4 regions of the Pseudomonas corrugata genome follow, and region 1 is predicted to be linked to each of the others. Evidence: predicted binding sites of a transcription regulator. Region 1 holds the regulator's gene; each other region holds the start of a gene.
The links. The regulator sigma-54, encoded in region 1, starts transcription at its own class of promoters, with help from an activator protein. The targets are predictions, from matches to a motif close to ANTGGCATNNANNTTGCTNT.
Positions count from the first base shown of each region.

Region 2: the regulator sigma-54 is predicted to act here: its motif matches at 2,688-2,707, upstream of QZH45_RS10605 (CmpA/NrtA family ABC transporter substrate-binding protein).
Region 3: the regulator sigma-54 is predicted to act here: its motif matches at 2,922-2,941, upstream of glnA (glutamate--ammonia ligase).
Region 4: the regulator sigma-54 is predicted to act here: its motif matches at 2,191-2,210, upstream of QZH45_RS14005 (circularly permuted type 2 ATP-grasp protein).

Region 1 covers NZ_CP130434.1:1,264,286-1,269,521, reverse strand. The annotation lists gene QZH45_RS05555 (KdsC family phosphatase) at 1-329, shown strand, start outside; gene lptC (LPS export ABC transporter periplasmic protein LptC) at 337-909, shown strand; gene lptA (lipopolysaccharide transport periplasmic protein LptA) at 896-1,441, shown strand; gene lptB (LPS export ABC transporter ATP-binding protein) at 1,441-2,166, shown strand; gene QZH45_RS05535 (RNA polymerase factor sigma-54) at 2,383-3,879, shown strand; gene hpf (ribosome hibernation-promoting factor, HPF/YfiA family) at 3,956-4,264, shown strand; gene ptsN (PTS IIA-like nitrogen regulatory protein PtsN) at 4,277-4,741, shown strand; gene rapZ (RNase adapter RapZ) at 4,744-5,236, shown strand, end outside.
Region 2 covers NZ_CP130434.1:2,306,432-2,311,667, reverse strand. The annotation lists gene rlmKL (bifunctional 23S rRNA (guanine(2069)-N(7))-methyltransferase RlmK/23S rRNA (guanine(2445)-N(2))-methyltransferase RlmL) at 1-631, opposite strand, end outside; gene rmf (ribosome modulation factor) at 1,165-1,380, shown strand; gene QZH45_RS10610 (quinone-dependent dihydroorotate dehydrogenase) at 1,580-2,599, opposite strand; gene QZH45_RS10605 (CmpA/NrtA family ABC transporter substrate-binding protein) at 2,841-4,052, shown strand; gene QZH45_RS10600 (ANTAR domain-containing response regulator) at 4,066-4,641, shown strand; gene QZH45_RS10595 (nitrate/nitrite transporter) at 4,963-5,236, shown strand, end outside.
Region 3 covers NZ_CP130434.1:597,890-603,125, reverse strand. The annotation lists gene typA (translational GTPase TypA) at 1-1,113, opposite strand, end outside; gene thiI (tRNA uracil 4-sulfurtransferase ThiI) at 1,252-2,706, opposite strand; gene glnA (glutamate--ammonia ligase) at 3,036-4,442, shown strand; gene QZH45_RS02645 (chorismate mutase) at 4,561-5,115, shown strand.
Region 4 covers NZ_CP130434.1:3,116,143-3,121,378, forward strand. The annotation lists gene QZH45_RS13995 (type I polyketide synthase) at 1-837, shown strand, start outside; gene QZH45_RS14000 (glycine betaine ABC transporter substrate-binding protein) at 848-1,879, shown strand; gene QZH45_RS14005 (circularly permuted type 2 ATP-grasp protein) at 2,436-3,845, shown strand; gene QZH45_RS14010 (alpha-E domain-containing protein) at 3,849-4,799, shown strand; gene QZH45_RS14015 (transglutaminase family protein) at 4,796-5,236, shown strand, end outside.

The sequences.
Region 1 (5,236 bases):
CCCCGGTGGTCGAACGGCGCGCAAAGAACCTCGGCATCCCCCACCTTTATCAGGGCCGCGAGGATAAACTGGTGGTCCTGGACGAGCTCCTGGGCCAACTCAATCTAAGCTATGAACAGGTTGCGTACCTGGGTGACGATCTGCCTGACCTGCCGGTGATCCGTCGGGTTGGCCTGGGCATGGCAGTGGCCAACGCAGCCGGCTTCGTACGCGAGCACGCCCACGGCGTTACCGCCGCGCGAGGCGGCGAAGGCGCGGCCCGTGAATTCTGCGAACTGATCCTGCGCGCCCAGGGCCGCCTCGAAGCGGCAAACGCCGCGTACCTGTGAGCCATTTATGCTGAGCAAGAAAATTCGCACCATCCTGCTGTTCGCGTGTATCGCGGCAATTTTCGCGGCGGTGGGCTACTGGAACATCAGCCCCGAGCGCTTTCTCGACCGCCCTGCCGTCAAGGTCGAGGAAAACGATATCGACTGGTACGCGACCAACACGCATACACTGCAGTACCTGCCTGACGGCAAGGTGCAGTACGAAATGACGTCCGACAAGGTCGATCACGTCAAGGCCACCGACATTACACTGGTCGCCAATCCGGACCTGAACATGTTCCGTGGCACGGAGTTTCCGTGGCACGTGCAGAGCAAGCGTGCCGAAGTCAACTCCGGCGGCACCGAAGTGGAACTGATCGACTCGGTACGCGTCGCACGAACCGACGAGAAGAACCGCACGACCATCATCACCAGCACTCGCATGACCGTGTTCCCGCAGCGACAATATGCGCAGACCGAGCAACCCGTTAGAATCGACGGCGCCGGTGGTGTATCGACCGGCACGGGAATGAAAGCGTATCTGAAGGAAAGCAGGATACACCTGCTATCGAACGTAAGAGGACAGTATGAAGCTCGCTAAAACCCTCCCTATTTTGCTCAGTCTGGGCGCAGCACTGGGAAGCGCGAGCGCCTGGTCTCTTCCCAACGACCGTGATCAGCCTATCCGCATCCAGGCCGACGACGCCCAATTGGACGACAAGAACGGGGTCGCCACTTATAAAGGCGACGTGATCATCACTCAGGGCTCAATGAAGGTCACCGGCAACACCGTGACCATTACCCGCACCCAGTCCGGCGATATCGACGTAGTGACCTCGGTGGGCAACCTGGCCTATTTCGAGCAACTGCAAACGGCCGGCGACACCAAGCCCGTGCAAGGCTACGGCGTGACCATCCAGTATCACGCGTCCCAGGACCGCGTCGTACTGATCGATCGTGCCAAGGTCATCGACAAGGACAACAACGTCACCCAAGGCGAGAAAATCGTCTACGACACGAACAAGAAACTCGCCAGCGCCGGTCGCGCCACCGGCAGCAAGGTGACCGAGCAGCGCCCACGGATCGACATGGTCATCCAGCCGAAAAAGAAAACCGAGCAAAGGCCCCAGTAATGGCAACTCTGAAAGCTCAGCACCTGGCCAAGAGCTACAAGAGCCGTCAGGTCGTGCGCGATGTCAGCCTGTCCATCGACAGCGGGCAGATCGTCGGTCTGCTCGGCCCCAACGGCGCGGGCAAGACCACCTGTTTCTACATGATCGTCGGCCTGGTCCAGGCCGATCAGGGCCGCGTCCTGATCGACGACCTGGACGTCAGCCACCAGCCGATGCATGGCCGGGCAAAGGCCGGCATCGGCTACCTGCCACAAGAAGCGTCGATCTTCCGCAAACTGTCGGTAGCCGACAACATCATGGCGATTCTCGAAACCCGCAAGGAACTCGACAAGGCCGGTCGTCGTCAGGAGCTGGAAAGCCTGCTGCAGGAATTCCACATCAGCCACATCCGCGACAACCTGGGCATGAGCCTGTCCGGTGGCGAACGGCGTCGAGTGGAAATTGCCCGCGCCCTGGCCACCGCACCGAAATTCATTCTGCTCGACGAACCGTTCGCCGGCGTGGACCCGATTTCGGTAGGTGACATCAAGCAGATCATCCACCACCTCAAGGCGAAGGGGATCGGCGTGCTGATCACCGACCACAACGTGCGCGAGACGCTGGACATCTGTGAAACCGCCTACATCGTCAATGACGGCCAATTGATCGCCGAAGGTGACTCCACCACCATCCTGGCCAACGAACTGGTCAAGGAAGTGTATCTGGGCCATGAGTTCCGCCTGTAAGCGAAGTGCCTGGCAAATGTCCCTGCGCTGCGGACTCAAACACGCAACGCTTCGGGATACTCTCAGTGAATCCCCTATCATCGGGGAACTAATTGAGAAATTCCCCTAGGCAAACACTTCTGCTTCAGGCATATAATTTGCTTAAGGTTTGGCGCTTCGGCGCCCTTGTAGTGGATGGCGCATGTGCGCCGGCGAATAAGGTGTTAAGCCCCTGCCATGAAACCATCGCTAGTCTTGAGAATGGGCCAGCAGCTGACGATGACACCGCAGCTGCAACAGGCCATCCGCCTGCTCCAATTGTCGACCCTGGACCTGCAACAGGAAATCCAAGAGGCCCTGGAATCCAATCCGATGCTCGAACGCCAGGAAGAAGGCGACGACTTCGACAACACTGATCCGCTGGCCGACAACGTCGAGCAGAAACCCAATACCGAGACCCAGGAACCGTCCTACCAGGAGGAAGCCGCCCCGACGGTGGACAACCTCGAGGATGGCGAATGGAACGAACGCATCCCCAACGACCTGCCCGTGGACACGGCCTGGGAAGACGTCTACCAGACCAGCGCCAGCAGCCTGCCGAGCAGCGATGATGACGAGTGGGACTTCACCACCCGCACCTCCGCCGGTGAAAGCCTGCAAAGCCACCTGCTGTGGCAACTGAACCTGGCACCGATGTCCGACACCGATCGCCTGATCGCCGTGACCCTGATCGACTGCATCAACAACCAGGGCTACCTGGACGAAACCCTCGAAGAAATTCTCGAAGCCTTCGATCCGGAGCTGGACATCGAGCTGGACGAGATCGAGGCCGTCCTGCACCGTATCCAGCAGTTCGAGCCGGCCGGCATCGGCGCCCGCAACCTGGGTGAGTGCCTGCTCCTGCAACTGCGCCAGTTGTCCGCCAAGACGCCATGGCTGGCCGAAGCCAAGCGACTGGTCACCGACTATATCGATCTGCTGGGCGGCCGCGACTACAGCCAACTGATGCGACGCATGAAGCTCAAGGAAGATGAACTGCGCCAGGTGATCGAACTGGTCCAGAGCCTCAACCCGCGCCCGGGCTCCCAGATCGAGGCCACCGAGCCCGAGTACGTGGTTCCCGATGTGATCGTGCGCAAGCACAACGATCGCTGGCTGGTGGAGCTGAACCAGGAGTCGGTACCCAAGCTGCGGGTCAACGCCCAGTATGCCGGCTTTGTAAAGCGTGCCGACACCAGCGCCGACAACACCTTCATGCGCAACCAGCTGCAGGAAGCGCGCTGGTTCATCAAGAGCCTGCAGAGTCGCAACGAAACCCTGATGAAGGTCGCCACCCAGATCGTCGAGCACCAACGCGGCTTCCTGGACTACGGCGACGAAGCGATGAAACCGCTGGTCCTTCACGACATTGCCGAGGCAGTGGGCATGCACGAATCGACAATTTCCCGTGTGACCACGCAGAAATTCATGCATACCCCACGGGGTATCTACGAATTGAAATATTTTTTCTCCAGCCACGTCAGCACCTCCGAAGGCGGCGAATGCTCTTCCACGGCCATCCGCGCGATCATCAAGAAACTGGTGGCCGCGGAAAATCAGAAAAAGCCGTTGAGTGACAGCAAGATCGCTGGTTTACTGGAGGCACAAGGCATTCAGGTGGCCCGCCGTACCGTCGCCAAGTATCGCGAATCCCTCGGGATCGCGCCTTCGAGCGAACGCAAGCGGTTGATGTAACAGGCCACGCCACAGCGTTCCAGTGGCAGGTATTTCTGCCTGCCGCTTTATGCACTGGCAACGAAGGAGAAGCTGTATGCAAGTCAACATCAGTGGACACCAACTGGAAGTGACCGAACCCCTGCGTACCTACATCGGCGAAAAACTCGACCGATTGGAACGGCATTTCGACAAGATCACCAACGTGCAGGTCACGATGAACGTCGAGAAGCTGCTGCAGAAAATCGAAGCCACACTGCATATCCCCGGCGGAGAGGTGGTTGCCAATGCGGAGCATACAGACATGTACGCCGCGATTGACCTGCTGACCGACAAGCTGGATCGCCAACTCAAAAAGCATAAGGAAAAGACCCAGAGCCTCCTCCAGGGCGCTACCGGTCGTTAACTCCCCCAATCCATGATCCGACTAGAAACCATCCTGACCCCCGGCCGTTCCATGGTGAACGCGCCGGGCGGCAGTAAAAAGAAAGCCCTCGAACAAATTGCCAACCTGATCCACCGCGAAGTGCCGGATCTGGAAATGCAGGACGTTTTCGAGGCCCTGGTTGCCCGTGAAAAACTCGGTTCCACCGGTTTTGGCAACGGCATCGCCATTCCTCACTGTCGCCTCAAGGGATGCATCACGCCCATCAGCGCGCTGCTGCACCTTGAAGCCGCCATAGATTTCGACGCCATCGACGGCGCACCGGTTGACCTGTTGTTCGTATTGCTGGTTCCGGAAGCAGCGACCGATGCGCATCTTGAACTGCTGCGCCAGATCGCCAGCATGCTGGACCGCAAGGAAGTGCGCGAAAAACTGCGCAGCGCACCGAGTAACCAAGCCTTGTATCAGGTCGTCCTGGACGAGCAGAACGGTCATTAATCATGCGCCTGATCATCGTTAGCGGCCGCTCCGGCTCCGGTAAAAGCACGGCGCTCAATGTGCTTGAGGACAGCGGCTACTATTGCATCGACAACCTGCCGGCCGGCCTGCTGCCAGAGTTGGCCGAGCGGGCGCTGATCCATACCGAGCTGGCGCAACCGCTGGTGGCGGTTTCCGTCGATGCGCGCAACCTGCCAAGCCACTTGTCGCGTTTCCCCGAGCTGCTCGAGGAAGTGCGCAGCCGGCATATCCAGTGCGATGTCCTGTATCTGGATGCCGATGATGAAACACTGCTCAAGCGCTTTTCCGAGACCCGACGGCGCCACCCGCTGAGCAATGCCAACCGCTCGCTGGCCGAAGCCATTGAAGACGAAAGCCAGTTGCTCGGACCGATTGCCGACCTCGCGGACTTGAAGGTCAATACCACGAACCTGAACCTGTATCAGTTGCGCGACACCATCAAGTTGCGCCTGCTGAACCAGCCGGAGCCCGGCA
Region 2 (5,236 bases), 1.0 Mb from region 1:
GAAAGGTGCCGACGCCGCACATCGGGTCGGCCAGGGCGCCGCCTTCAGCGGCAATGCGCGGCCAGCCGGCACGGATCAGGATGGCGGCGGCGAGGTTCTCCTTCAGCGGCGCGGCACCTTGCTGCAGGCGATAACCACGCTGGTGCAGGCTGTGACCGGACAGGTCCAGGGAGAGGATCGCTTCACCGCGATCCAGGCGCAGGTGAATACGCAGGTCCGGGTTGAGCTTGTCGATGGATGGCCGCTCGCCGGAGGGCGTACGCAGCTTGTCGACGATGGCATCCTTGACCTTCAAGGCACCGAAGTGGGTATTGTCGATGCCCGAGCCATGGCCGCTGAACTCTACCGCCAGGGTACCATCGGCCAGCATGTGGTCCTGCCAGTCGACGTCCAGCACGCCGTGGTACAGGTCCTCGGCGTTTTTCATCGGAAAACGCTTGAGAACCAGCAGCACGCGGTTGGCCAGGCGCGACCACAGGCACAGGCGATAGGCCGTCTCCATGTCGGCCATGCCGCGAACGGCAGAGGTGTGCTCGCGCGCCTCTTCAAGGCCAAGCCCGATGGCTTCCTCGAGAAGCAGGCCTTCGAGGCCCTTGGGGCAGGTGAGGAAGAGTTCGAAACGATCGGACATGGGGAGTTCCAGAGCCTTTGGCTAAGTGGACCGGGGCAACGCATTGCCGGGTCAGGTTCAATCAGGTGCTTTTCTCAAGAGCACCCGGTGGCACGAAGGTGTGCCGTCCCACCCTCGCCGCTCAGGTTAAAAGAGCTTAGATGCAGGGGCAGATAAAAAATTCGGTGTAACAAATAGTGAAAAACTCGCCCCTTTCGTCGAATAGTACCCGAGTGCAACAGGGGGACATTCTCATCCAAAAAAAGACCACGCCTTTCAGCGCAGGGCCGATCATACAGGGGTCTTGCTCAAAAGCGGACGCCGAACACTCTGTTACTTATCGCCCTAACATCTTTAATGTTACGTGCTTATGACAAAACGATCATTCCATCCATGTGACGCTTTGGTTAGAACTCAACACAGGTTGACGTCACAACGGCGCCAACACCTTGGCTCGTCACGCCGGCAACGAGCCACCAACGGCAGAATGATTCTGCCCCGGCCTCAACAGAGGCCGACGCGAAGTAACAGTCAACAAGTGAGGGCAATACCCTATGAGAAGACTTAAGCGTGATCCGTTGGAAAGAGCATTTTTACGCGGTTACCAATATGGTGTTGGTGGTAAATCCCGTGAGCTTTGCCCCTTTACTCTACCGTCGGTACGTCAAGCCTGGATCAATGGCTGGCGAGAAGGACGCGGCGACAACTGGGACGGTATGACCGGCACTGCGGGTATCCACAGACTCAACGAACTTCACGCCGTCGGCTGACACAGGGCTCAATACTCAGGAACTCGACAATTTCGATCCACACAACGATTTAACCACGCGCGTCCCATCCGGACGGCGGGCTCCGGCCCAGGGGCTCCTTCGAGGAGCCCTTTTTAATGCCCATCGGAAACCAGTTGCGAACACTGTTGTGGCGAGGGGATTTATCCCCTCGCCACAGAAGTATCTGCCAGTTGCGAAATCAGCCCAACGCCGCAATCGCATCCACCGACTCGCGAATCAGCGCCGGCCCCTTGTAGATGAAGCCCGAGTAAATCTGCACCAGGCTCGCCCCTGCGGTGATCTTCTCGGCGGCATGCCGTCCTTCGGTGATCCCACCGGCTGCGATGATCGGCAAGCGTCCCGCCAACTCCCCGGCCAGCACCTTTACGGTGTGAGTGCTCTTGTCACGCACCGGCGCACCGGACAACCCGCCCGCTTCGTCACCGTGCTCCAGCCCTTCGACCCCTTCGCGGCCCAGTGTGGTGTTGGTGGCGATCACCGCGTCCATGCCGGTCTCGACCAGGGCCTGGGCCACCTGGGCGGTTTCTTCGTCGGTCATGTCCGGCGCGATCTTGATAGCCAACGGAACATGCCGGCCATGGATCACCGCCAGCTCAGCCCGGCGCCGGGCCAGATCGGCCAGCAGTTGCTTGAGGGAGTCACCGAACTGCAGGCTACGCAGCCCCGGGGTGTTCGGGGAGCTGACGTTGACAGTGACATAGCTGGCGTGAGCGTAGACCTTGTCCAGGCAGATCAGGTAGTCGTCGACGGCACGCTCCACCGGCGTGTCGAAGTTCTTGCCGATGTTGATGCCCAACACGCCCTTGTACTTGGCGGCAGCCACGCGGGTCAGCAGATGGTCGACGCCGAGGTTGTTGAAACCCATGCGGTTGATGATCGCCTCGGCCTGCGGCAGGCGAAACAGCCGTGGCTTGGGGTTGCCTGGTTGTGGCCGTGGCGTGACGGTGCCGATCTCCACGAAGCCGAAACCCAATTGTGCGAAGCCATCGATGGCCGCGCCGTTCTTGTCCAGGCCCGCTGCCAGCCCGACCGGATTGGGGAATTGCAGGCCCATCACATTCACCGGCAACGTTGCAGGTGCCTTGCACAACAGACCATTGAGGCCCAAACGTCCGCCCGCGCCGATCAGGTCCAGGGACAGATCGTGGGAGGTTTCCGGGGAGAGTTTGAACAGCAGTTCACGGGCCAGGGTGTACATGGGCGGCTTTGACTCGGGCGACGAAATGAGGCGGCGATTATAGCCGCGCAACCGCGGTTCAAGCGAGGTGCCTGCGCAAAACAGCGCCGATGGCATATGCCTTGCACCCCTTTGCTCATCGACGCTCATGCCAGCGATGGAATGAGTGCCACACGGTTTAAAGGACAACGGCGTCGTCATCCGGCCTTGCTCCGGCAGTCATCCGGGTACGGCGCGTTTTTATGTGGAAGGTGATGCCCAGATGAATGAAATTCCAGCCAACCCCCTGGCCTGGGTCAACGGCAGCGACGCTCCGGAAAAAAGCGCAATCGATCTCGGCTTCATGGCCTTGAGTGATTGCGCCCCGGTGGTGGTGGCCGCCACCCAGGGCTTCGCCCAACCCTACGGCCTGACCTTGAACCTCAAGCGCCAGACGTCCTGGGCCAACCTGCGGGACAAGCTGGTCAGCGGTGAAATCGACGCGGCCCACAGCCTGTACGGTCTGATCTATGCCGTGCACCTGGGCATCGGCGGTGTCGCGCCGACCGACATGGCCGTACTGATGGGGCTGAACCAGAACGGCCAGAGCATCAACCTCTCCCACGGCTTGCAGGCGATGGGCGTGACCAGTCCTGAGGCACTGGAACGCCACGTGCACCAAACTCGCCCGAAACTGACCTTCGCCCAGACATTCCCCACTGGCACCCACGCGATGTGGCTTTACTACTGGCTCGCCGCCCAGGGCATTCATCCCTTGTCGGATGTCGACAGCGTAGTGGTCCCGCCGCCGCAGATGATTGCGCACTTGCAGGCCGGGCGTATCGACGGACTCTGCGTCGGCGAGCCCTGGTGCGCCAGTGCGGTAAAACAGAACCTCGGCTTCACCCTGGCGACGACCCAAACCATCTGGCCTGATCACCCGGAAAAAGTCCTGGGCTGTACCCGCGGGTTCGTCGAGCAATACCCCAATACGGCGCGAGCGCTGGTGATGGCGATCCTCGAGGCCAGCCGTTTCATCGAGCAGAGCACCGAGAACCGCCGCAGTACCGCACAATTGTTGAGCGCCCCCGAATACCTCGATGCCCCGCTGGACTGCATCGAACCCCGTCTGCTGGGGATCTATGCCGATGGCCTTGGCAATAGCTGGCAGGATCCCCATGCCATGCGCTTCCATGGTAACGGCGAGGTGAACGTGCCCTATCTGTCCGACGGCATGTGGTTCATGACCCAGTTCCGACGCTGGGGCCTGTTGCGGGAAGACCCGGACTACCTGGCCGTGGCACAGGAGGTCCAGCAGCTCGAACTGTATCGCCAGGCGTGCACGGCACTGGGCATTTCGTCCACTCACCCGGACATGCGCAGCAGCCAGTTGATCGACGGCACTATCTGGGACGGCTCGAATCCGGCCGGGTATGCCCGCAGCTTCAAACTGCACGCCTTGAGCGATGCGGCTCCCCTTTTCGCCAGCCGCTGACAGGAGCCCGACCATGCTGCGTATCCTGCTGATCAACGACACCGCGAAAAAAGTCGGCCGCCTCAAGGCAGCCCTGGTGGAAGCCGGGTTCGACGTCATTGACGAATCCGGACTGACCATCGACCTGCCGGAACGCGTCGAAACAGTGCGTCCGGATGTGATCCTGATCGATACCGAGTCACCCGGACGGGATGTCATGGAACAAGTGGTGCTGGTCAGCCGCGACCAGCCACGACCGATCGTCATGTTTACCGATGAGCACGACCCGGATGTGATGCGCCAGGCGATCAAGTCGGGGGTGAGTGCCTACATCGTCGAAGGCATCCACGCCGCACGCCTGCAACCGATCCTGGACGTGGCCATGGCCCGCTTTGAAAGCGACCAGGCCCTGCGCGCCCAGCTCCTGGCCCGGGACCAGCAACTGGCCGAACGCAAACGCATCGAACTGGCCAAGGGCATGCTGATGAAGATGAAGGACTGCAACGAAGAACAGGCCTATACCCTGATGCGCCGCCAGGCCATGAGTCGCCAGCAGAAGCTGATCCAGGTGGCCGAGCAGATCATTGCGATGAATGAGTTGCTGGGCTGAGACCCCGCGGCGCCTGGCCCGGCGCTATCGCGAGCAGGCTCGCTCCCACAAGGATTCCGAGTACCGCCCAATCCACCTGCTCGCGATGACCTCCCCTCGATACCTGCTGTTGGCACAGATCTCGCTTAAGCATCCCCACAGGTAACCAACGGCGGTTGCCCCACCTACGACAAAGACGTCGCACACCCTTCTTGCCTCGCTGGCAATCCGGGTTGCGGCGTTTTTTTGTTTTGGCTCTTCGGGGCCGGTGGTGCGACCACAGACGGCGCACTGCTCTGAGCACTGACTCATTTCTCGAGACTTTTACAGCTGAGGTGCGCGATGAATTCAAGCTTCTGGAAATCCGGCCACACCCCGACCCTGTTCGCGGCCTTCCTCTATTTCGACCTGAGTTTCATGGTCTGGTACCTCCTCGGGCCCCTGGCGGTGCAAATTGCCACGGACTTGCATCTGACTACCCAGCAACGAGGCCTGATGGTGGCGACACCGATCCTGGCCGGCGCCGTATTGCGCCTGTTCATGGGCCTGCTGGCCGACCGGACTTCACCGAAAACCGCCGGCATGGTGGGTCAGGTGATCGTGATCTGCGCGCTGT
Region 3 (5,236 bases), 670 kb from region 1:
TTCGATCAGTACCGAGAGGTGCAGCTCACCACGGCCGGAAACCTTGAACTTGTCGGCCGAGTCGCCTTCTTCAACGCGCAGTGCAACGTTGTACAGCAGCTCCTTGTCCAGACGTTCCTTGATGTTACGGGAAGTCACGAACTTGCCTTCCTTACCGCAGAATGGCGAGTCGTTGACCTGGAAGGTCATGGAAACAGTCGGCTCGTCGACGGTCAGCGGCTTCATCGCCTCGACAACGGTCGGGTCGCACAGGGTGTCGGAGATGAACAGCTCTTCGAAGCCGCTGATGCAGACGATGTCGCCGGCAGCCGCTTCTTCGACGTCCACACGGTGCAGTCCGTGGTGACCCATCAGCTTCAGGATACGGCCGTTGCGTTTCTTGCCGTCGACGTCGATGGCGACAACCGGGGTGTTCGGCTTGACGCGACCACGGGCGATACGGCCAACGCCGATCACACCCAGGAAGCTGTTGTAGTCCAGGGCCGAGATCTGCATCTGGAACGGACCGTCACGGTCAACGGCTGGCGCTGGTACGTTGTCGACGATCGACTGGTACAGCGGGGTCATGTCTTCAGCCATGGCGGTGTGGTCCAGACCGGCAATGCCGTTCAGGGCCGAGGCGTAGACGACCTGGAAGTCCAGTTGTTCGTCGGTGGCACCGAGGTTGTCGAACAGGTCGAAGATCTGGTCCAGAACCCAGTCAGGACGCGCGCCCGGACGGTCGACCTTGTTGATCACCACGATCGGCTTGAGGCCGGCTTCGAACGCTTTCTTGGTCACGAAGCGGGTTTGCGGCATAGGGCCGTCCTGGGCGTCGACCAGCAGCAGCACGGAGTCGACCATCGACATCACGCGCTCTACTTCACCACCGAAGTCGGCGTGGCCCGGGGTGTCCACGATGTTGATGTGGTAGCCGTTCCAGTTGATGGCGGTGTTTTTCGCCAGGATGGTGATACCACGCTCTTTTTCCTGGTCGTTGGAGTCCATCACGCGCTCGTCGTTGAGCTCGTTGCGTTCCAGGGTGCCGGATTGACGCAAGAGTTTGTCTACCAGGGTGGTCTTACCATGGTCAACGTGGGCAATGATGGCGATGTTGCGTAGATTTTCGATCACTTGTGTATCTCGATCAGAGGATTCGGTGTGCTGACAGGTCGTGGCAGCGATTTACGTTGAGTCCGACAAAGCCGCTACAGCTTGTCGGCGGCGTCGGGGGGCCGGTGACGCAGGCCACAGGCAAACAGCCCCGGGCACTTAGCTCGGTCGATAAACGCGCACATTGGCATGCCCCTCACTGAGCAAATGGTGGGCATGCAGGCGACTCATCACGCCTTTGTCGCAATACAGCAGGTACTGGCGAGTAGGGTCCAGTTCCTTGAAACGCGCGTTCACTGCATAGAACGGCATCGTTTGTACCTCGATACCGGCGACGCTCAACGGGTCGTCTTCAGCGTCGTCCGGATGACGGATGTCGATGATGATCTGACCAGCCAGCGCTTCGCCGACTTCTTCAATCTTGATGTCCTGGCCCAATTCGTCGATCACTCGATCGATTGGCACCAGCCTGGCGTTTTCGAGCGCACGCTCGAGCACCGCCATATCGAATTCTTTCTCTTCATGCTCCACGCGTCCGCGCTTGGCGGCCGTCTTCGGATTGACCGAGATGACCCCGCAGTACTCCGGCATGTGCCGGGCAAATTCAGCGGTGCCAATCGCGTTGGCCGTGTCGATGATGTCCTGCTTGTGGCTGGCGATCAGCGGGCGCAGTACAAGCTTTTCGGTCACGCAGTCGATAACCGACAGGTTCGGCAGCGTCTGGCTCGATACCTGGGAAATCGCCTCGCCGGTGACCAGCGCATCGATGTGCAGGCGATCGGCGATGCTGGACGCGGCACGCAACATCATACGCTTCAAAATGACGCCCATATGACTGTCGTCGACTTTGCCGAGGATTTCCCCCAGAACTTCTTCGAACGGCACACTCACAAATAACACGCGCTGGGAGCTGCCGTACTTCTTCCAGATGAAGTGCGCCACTTCCATCACACCCAGCTCATGGGCACGCCCGCCGAGGTTGAAGAAGCAGAAATGGCTCATCAGTCCGCGTCGCATGATCTGATAGGCCGCAACCGTGGAGTCGAAGCCGCCCGACATCAGCACCAGCGTCTGCTCCAGGGCACCCAGCGGATACCCGCCGATGCTGTTGTGCTGGCTGTGGATGACGAACAACCGTTGGTCGCGAATTTCGATGCGTACTTCAACCTGCGGGTTTTTCAACGAGATACCAGCGGCGCCGCATTGCTGGCGCAGTTGGCTGCCGACGTACCGGTCCACGTCCATCGAGCTGAACGGGTGCTTGCCCGCGCGCTTGCAACGTACCGAGAAAATCTTGCCGGCCAACGCATTGCCATAATGCAGCTTGCACTTGGCGACGATGTCGTCGAAATCCCCCAGCGGATATTCATCCACCTGCAGAAAGTGCGCGATGCCCGGCATGCAGGTCAGCCGCTCGGTCATTTCCTTCAGGATCCTGGGATCGCTGACGCGGGTTTCCAGTTCGAGATTGTCCCACACGCCATTCACCACCACGACCGGGTCCAGATCACGGAGCACGGCACGGATGTTCTTCGCCAACTGCCGGATGAAACGCGTCCGGACCGGGCGGCTCTTGATGGTGATTTCGGGAAAGACTTTTACGATTAGTTTCATGAAAACAGCGCGCGAACGGCCAGCCGAAAAAGGGGGGCGCGGATTATAGCGGAAATTGCTCAAGGTTTGACCAATTAATGTGTGCCCCGTTTTGAGCGCACCAAAACAGGTCACCCGCCTTCCATTGCGCTACATTACAGTGCGCAATTGTCTGACAATCTGCCGTTCAAGCCCTGGAAAGGCGTGGGTTTGGTGCAAAAAACCCAAGCTGGGGCACTGGCATGCAATTTGCTCCCTTGTGAGGCAGGTTGCCTTGGCAGAGTATTCGCGCCGGCATCACTCATATCTACGGGCATACCATTACCCGCCCGAAGCCACCCGGAGGACATATGTCGAAGTCGGTTCAACTCATCAAAGATCATGACGTCAAGTGGATTGATCTGCGCTTCACTGACACCAAAGGCACTCAACATCACGTGACCATGCCGGCCCGTGATGCCCTGGATGACGATTTCTTCGAAATCGGCAAGATGTTCGACGGTTCCTCCATCTCTGGCTGGAAGGGCATCGAAGCGTCCGACATGATCCTGATGCCGGACGACGAAACCGCCGTTCTGGATCCGTTCACCGAAGAGCCGACCCTGATCCTGGTCTGCGACATCATCGAACCTTCGACCATGCAAGGCTATGACCGCGACCCACGCGCCATTGCCCACCGTGCCGAGGAATACCTGAAGTCCACCGGTATCGGCGACACCGCTTTCTTCGGTCCCGAGCCTGAGTTCTTCATCTTCGACTCGGTCAAGTTCAAGTCCGACATCTCCGGCTCCATGTTCAAGATCTTCTCCGAACAAGGTTCGTGGATGTCCGACCAGGACGTGGAAGGCGGCAACAAAGGCCACCGTCCAGGCGTGAAAGGCGGCTACTTCCCAGTACCACCGTTCGATTTCGACCACGAAATCCGTACCTCCATGTGCAACGCACTGGAAGAAATGGGCCAGACCGTCGAAGTTCACCACCACGAAGTGGCGACTGCCGGCCAGAACGAAATCGGCGTGAAGTTCAACACGCTGGTCAAGAAGGCTGACGAAGTCCAGACCCTGAAATATGTCGTGCACAACGTTGCCGACGCCTATGGCCGCACCGCGACCTTCATGCCGAAGCCACTGTATGGCGACAACGGTTCGGGCATGCACGTTCACGTGTCGATCTCCAAGGACGGCAAGAACACTTTCGCAGGCGAAGGCTATGCCGGTCTGTCGGACACCGCCCTGTACTTCATCGGCGGTATCATCAAGCACGGTAAGGCCCTGAACGGCTTCACCAACCCGTCGACCAACTCCTACAAGCGTCTGGTACCAGGCTTCGAAGCGCCGGTAATGCTGGCCTACTCGGCTCGCAACCGCTCCGCTTCGATCCGTATTCCGTACGTGAACAGCCCTAAAGCCCGCCGTATCGAAGCCCGCTTCCCGGATCCGGCTGCCAACCCATACCTGGCCTTCGCCGCACTGATGATGGCCGGTCTGGACGGTATCCAGAACAAGATCCACCCTGGCGATGCCGCCGACAAGAACCTGTATGACCTGCCGCCTGAAGAGGCCAAGGAAATCCCACAGGTTTGCGGCAGCCTGAAAGAAGCCCTGGAAGAGCTGGACAAGGGCCGTGCGTTCCTGACCAAGGGCGGCGTATTCAGCGATGACTTCATCGACGCTTACATCGCACTGAAAAGCGAAGAAGAAATCAAGGTTCGCACCTTCGTACACCCACTGGAATATGAGCTGTACTACAGCTGCTGATCCGGTAGCGCTCGCATACGCGGCGTGAAACAAGAGAGGCCTCCTTCGGGAGGCCTTTTTCATGGGCGCAGGTTACGTGCATGATGACCGTCGCCCCTCCCCTTGGAAGAGATTGCCCATGAACTTGCGCTTCACACTTGGCCTCGCCCTTTCCACCGCGCTGCTGGCAAGCACAGCCGAAGCCAAGCCCGCTCCCGACGCCCTGACCCCTTTGCTGAACGCCATCGGCGAACGCATAGCCATCGCCGATCAAGTGGCGCTGAGCAAATGGGACAGTCATAAACCGGTAGAAGACCGCCAGCGCGAGCGTGAAGTCATTGCCGCCGCGGTCGCCCAGGCGCCGACCTACAAGCTGTCCGGGGAAACCGTGGAAGCGTTTTTCACCGCCCAGATAGAAGCCAACAAACTGGTGCAGTACATCGACCTGTCCGACTGGACCCTGGAAGGCAAGGCGCCGGACCTCCCGCGTCCGGACCTGGTGGGGCAAATCCGCCCGCAACTCGATCGACTGCAAAAACGCCTGCTGCAACAACTGGCCGATTTCGCCCCCTACCGTACCGATCCGCAGTGCCCGCAATGGCTGGCCCGGGCCACCCACCACGACAAACAGCACCCGGTGCACCGACTTGCCCTGATACGGGCGACTGCTGAACTGTGCCTAGCCAAAAGCTGAAGCAACACACATCCCCCTGTGGGAGCGAGCCTGCTCGCGATGGCGATCGATCAGCAACATTGCTGTTGCCTGACACATCGCCATCACGAGCAGGCTCCCACAAAGGGGTTTCAGTGTTGAA
Region 4 (5,236 bases), 1.9 Mb from region 1:
CAAGACGAGCAGACCTCTGGCTGCCTGGTTATTCCAGCCCCTCGACCTCAGGCAACGCTGCGCTTGATCTGTTTTCCGTATGCGGGCGGCGGGCCGGCGGTATTCAAGGGGTGGGCAGATCGACTACCGGATCACATCGAACTCTGCCTTTTGCAGTTGCCTGGACGCAATGCGCGACTGGGAGAAAAGTCGTACACCCGCATGGAAGAGTTGGTGACAAACCTGACGCCTGACTTGCTGCCCTATCTGGACCGGCCGTTTGCATTCCTTGGCTTGTGCCTGGGCGGTGTCCAGGCGTTTGAAGTGGCTCAATGCCTGGCCAAGGCGCATGACTTGTACCCCTCACACCTGATTTTTGCCGGAAGCCGGGCACCGCATTTTTACAATGAGCATCAATTCGCCTCGGATGTCCTGCAGTTCAATTACGAGTCGGATGGCGAGTCCCCAGAAAGGGGAGATAGCGAGCTCATCGCCATGCTCAAGGAAATGAACTTTGCCAACAATCAGGCGCTGTTCGACGATGTTGAAATGCGTGACTTGATGCTTCCAATCATCAAGGCGGATTACGAAATAAATAACACCTACCTGTACCGGGCCCATCCTCCGCTGGCGGTGCCCATTACCTCGATTGGCGGGCGGATCGACCCCTACGCCACCGGCGTTCACATTACCGGCTGGCGTGAGCATACCACCGGCGTGTTCAGGTCGGTGTTCTGTGCGGGGGATCATTATTTTGTGGAAGGGCAGCGTGATCTGATCGCCAATATCGTGGTGGAAACGCTTGCCGGTTTGCCTACCTCAGCGGCCCATCTCTCAGCAGAAAACGTTCAACCATAGGAGAGTTCACATGTCCTCACTGTTCCTGCGTACCGTGCTTTGCTTCGTCCTGAGCCTGACATCCCACTGGGCTTTGGCGACATCTGACACGCGTCCGATCCGGTTCTACGATGGAGGCTGGGAAAATATTCAGATCGACAATCATATCGCCATGTACATCCTCAAGCATGGATACGGTATGAACGTGGAGTCTGTCAGTCTTGATATCGCGCAAATGCAGAATGCGATGGAGACCGGTGCCATCGATATCAATATGGAGGTGTTTACCTCACTGATGCCACAGTGGGTCCAGGATCAGACGGCGAAGAAAGCCATCCTCGATTTCGGCCCCACCTATGAACGTCTTACCCAGGCTTTCTATGTCCCCACCTACATGATCAAGGGCGATGCCGGTCGCGGAATCAAGCCGACGACCCCCGATCTGAAGAGCGTCGCCGATCTCCCCAAGTATGCAGAGGTCTTCAGACAGGCATCGGGATCGGGCAAGCCGACCTGGCTGAACTGCATCAGCAGTTGGGCGTGCCGGGAAATCAACCTGATTAAAATGGCCACCTACGGGATCGATAAAACGTTCACGCCAGTGGAGCTCAAGTCCGAGTCGGCGCTCAACGCCGCGATCATTTCCGCTTACGAAAAAGGGCAGCCTTTCATGACGTATTACTGGGATCCGAGCCCCCTGATGGGCGAGCTGGCCCTTACGCGTCTGGAGGAGCCCGCCTACAGCGAAGCCTGCTGGGAAGCGATCAAGCAAAGCCTCGCGCAGTTCAAGGAAGGTGTTGGAAGCCAACAAGCCTGTGCCTATGCAGATATTCCACTCAATAAATACACCTCAGCCAGGTTCGCCGAAGAGCATCCGGGCGTCCTTCCTTTCCTGAAGTCGATGTTCGTGGGAACCGACACTATCCGGACGCTGGCAACCCGAATGGTTTCCAACAAGGAGACTCCCGAGCAGACGGCGCGCTATTACTTGCGTAACCACACCGCCGATTGGAAAGGGTGGGTGCCTGAGGATGTGTTCAAGAAAGTCTCCGAGACACTGTAGAAAAGACATCAGGGATGGATCGCAACGGAAAAGGCATGCCGAGAGAGTCGGTATGCCTTTTTTTGTGCCTGAAGATCCGGCAAGACATTCTCGTAATTCCCCAGCAGTGAGTAAAAATTTCCCTCTTTCGGGGCATTCGCGTCCTGTTACCGGTCTTTGTGCACCTATTCGACTCGTTCCCGCGCCCTCCAGGGACGGCTGAAATAAAACGTTTCAGCTATAGAGGCTGTTCCTGTCGCAAAAAAGACATCGAATTTCGCCTGGTCGTAATTTTCCGCCGTTTTCGCCAGCAGTTTCTGGCTGTTCCGTGCTTAGGCATAGCCTTTGCTACGCTTCAACAGCTAAGGCAACGTACCGATGGCTTGATTACAGGAGGGATTCATCACGCGGATTTAACCAGGGGGCGCACGTCATCCAGACGCAAAGGGCCACACCAGAGACGAATGTCCATCGAGGTGCCAAGAAAAAACAGGGCTCATTAACACAAGGCAAGGCCGGACCATTGGAATGACGAAGTAATAAGAAATGCCGTGTAGAACGCGGCTGGGAGTTGGCTATGCCCCGAGCTTTTTTTGACGAAATGTATGACGCCAAGGGTGACTGCCGCCCGCATTACCAAGCCTTCGCCCGCTGGCTGGCGGACACGCCGGTCGAACTGCTCGACCAGCGCCGACGCGAAGCCGACCTGCTGTTCCATCGAGCGGGGATCACCTTCACCCTGTACGGGGACGAGCAGGGCACTGAACGGCTGATTCCCTTCGATATCATTCCCCGCAGCATCAAGGCCAGTGAATGGCAAAAGGTCGAGCAGGGATGCATCCAGCGGGTCCAGGCCCTGAACATGTTTCTGGCCGACATCTATCACCAGCAGCACATCCTCAAGGAAGGCATCATTCCCGCCGAGCAGGTGCTGGCCAACGAGGGTTACCAGATTGCGATGCAGGGCCTGAACCTGCACCGGGGCATCTACGCCCATATCGCCGGTGTCGACCTGGTTCGCGACGGTGACGGCAGTTACTACGTGCTGGAAGACAATCTGCGCACGCCCAGCGGTGTCAGCTACATGCTCGAAGACCGCAAGATGATGATGCGCCTGTTCCCCGAGCTCTTCGCCGCCCAGCGGGTAGCCCCTATCGATCATTACCCGAACCTTTTGCTCGACACACTCAAGAGTTCGAGCCCGCTGGATAATCCCACTGCGGTGGTGCTGACCCCGGGTCGCTTCAACAGTGCCTACTTCGAACATGCGTTCCTGGCGCGGGAAATGGGCGTGGAACTGGTGGAGGGCGCGGATCTGTTCGTGCGCGACGACCACGTCTACATGCGCACGACAGCCGGTCCCAAGCAAGTGGATGTGATCTACCGGCGTCTCGACGATGCCTATCTCGACCCACTGTCGTTCAATCCAGACTCGATGTTGGGTGTGCCGGGTCTGATTGCCGTCTACCGCGCCGGCAATGTAGTACTGGCGAATGCGGTCGGTACCGGCGTCGCCGATGACAAGTCGATCTACCCCTACGTCGATGAGATGATTCGTTTCTATCTCACCGAAGAACCGATCCTGAAGAATGTCCCTACCTGGCAGTGCCGCAAGCCCCAGGAACTGTCCCATGTACTGGCGAACCTGCCCGATCTGGTGGTCAAGGAAACCCAGGGCTCCGGCGGCTACGGCATGCTGGTGGGGCCGGCGGCCACCGCGGCGGAAATCGAAGACTTCCGTGCTCGACTCAAGGCCCGCCCCGAGGCCTACATCGCCCAACCGACCCTGAGCCTGTCTACCTGCCCGACCTTTGTCGAAAGTGGTATTGCGCCTCGCCATATCGACCTGCGGCCGTTCGTGCTCTCTGGCAAGGAAACCCGCCTCGTGCCGGGCGGCCTGACCCGCGTGGCGCTTCGCGAAGGCTCGCTGGTGGTGAATTCGTCCCAGGGCGGCGGCACCAAGGACACTTGGGTAGTGGAGGATTAAGACATGCTTTCAAGAACCGCTTCGGACCTCTACTGGATGTCCCGCTACCTGGAGCGCGCCGAGAACCTGGCGCGCATGCTCGAAGTCAGTTACTCGCTGTCGCTGATGCCCCAGGCCGGGCGCAGCGACGGTCATGCCGAGTTGGCGATGTCGTTGCTGGCGGCCGGTACGCTGGACGACTACAACGCGCGTTATGGCGAACTCAACAGCGAACACATGCTGCATTTCTTCGCCCTGGATGAAACCAATCCCGGCAGTATCTACAGCTGCCTGCGGGCGGCGCGGACCAATGCCCATGCGGTGCGCGGGCGCATCACCGCCGACATGTGGGAAAACATCAACGCCACCTGGCTGGAGATGCGCAACATCGCCAGCAATGGCCTGGGTCGTTACGGCATCAGTTATTTCTGCGAATGGGTCAAGGAGCGCTCGCATCTGTTCCGCGGGGCGACGTCTGGCACCATCATGCGCAACGATGCCTACTGTTTCATTCGCCTGGGCACCTTCATCGAACGGGCGGACAACACCTTGCGGCTGCTGGATGCGCGCTACGAAATGTTCGGCGAGGAATCGGAAGAGGTCAGCGACAATTCGGCGCGCGGCTACTACCAGTGGAGTGCCCTGTTGCGAGCGTTGTCTTCGTTCGAGGCCTTCAACGAGATCTACCGTAATGCACCGAATGCCGAGCAGGTTTCGGAGATGTTGCTGCTGCGCGCTGATGTCCCCCGATCGTTGCATGCCTGCATCGAGGAGCTCGATCAGATCCTCGCCAGTCTGCCCGGCCACAACGGCCGTCCGGCCCAGCGCCTGGCTGCGGAACTGAATGCGCGCCTGCGCTATTCCGGGATCGACGAGATCCTGGCTTCGGGCCTGCACCTTTGGCTGACTGACCTCATCGACCAGATCCGTCATCTGGGCCAGACCGTTCACGAGTCCTATCTGGAGGTCGTATGAAACTGTCCATACGCCACGACACTACCTACCGCTATGCCGATGAAGTCTGCACCAGCATTCAGTTCCTGCGCCTGACCCCGAAGGACAGTCAGCGCCAGCGTGTCCTGCAATGGCATCTGGAATTGCCCCGCCTGGTGCGCAGCCAACTCGACCCCTACGGCAACATCCTGCATGTGATGACCATGGACGAGCCCCACGGCGCCTTGGTGCTGACGGCTTATGGCGAGGTGCAAATCCATCAGGAGGTGGAGATGGAACCGGACTCGCAGTCGCCGCTACCGTTCCTGCGCTCGAGCCGTCTGACCCAGGCGGATGAGGCGCTCAGTGCATTTGCCATGGCGCAATGTGCAGGGCGACGCGATCGCGATGCGCTGGTCGATCTGATGGAAGGCCTTGCTGCGCACATGCCCTATAGCCCGGGCACGACCGCTGTCAGC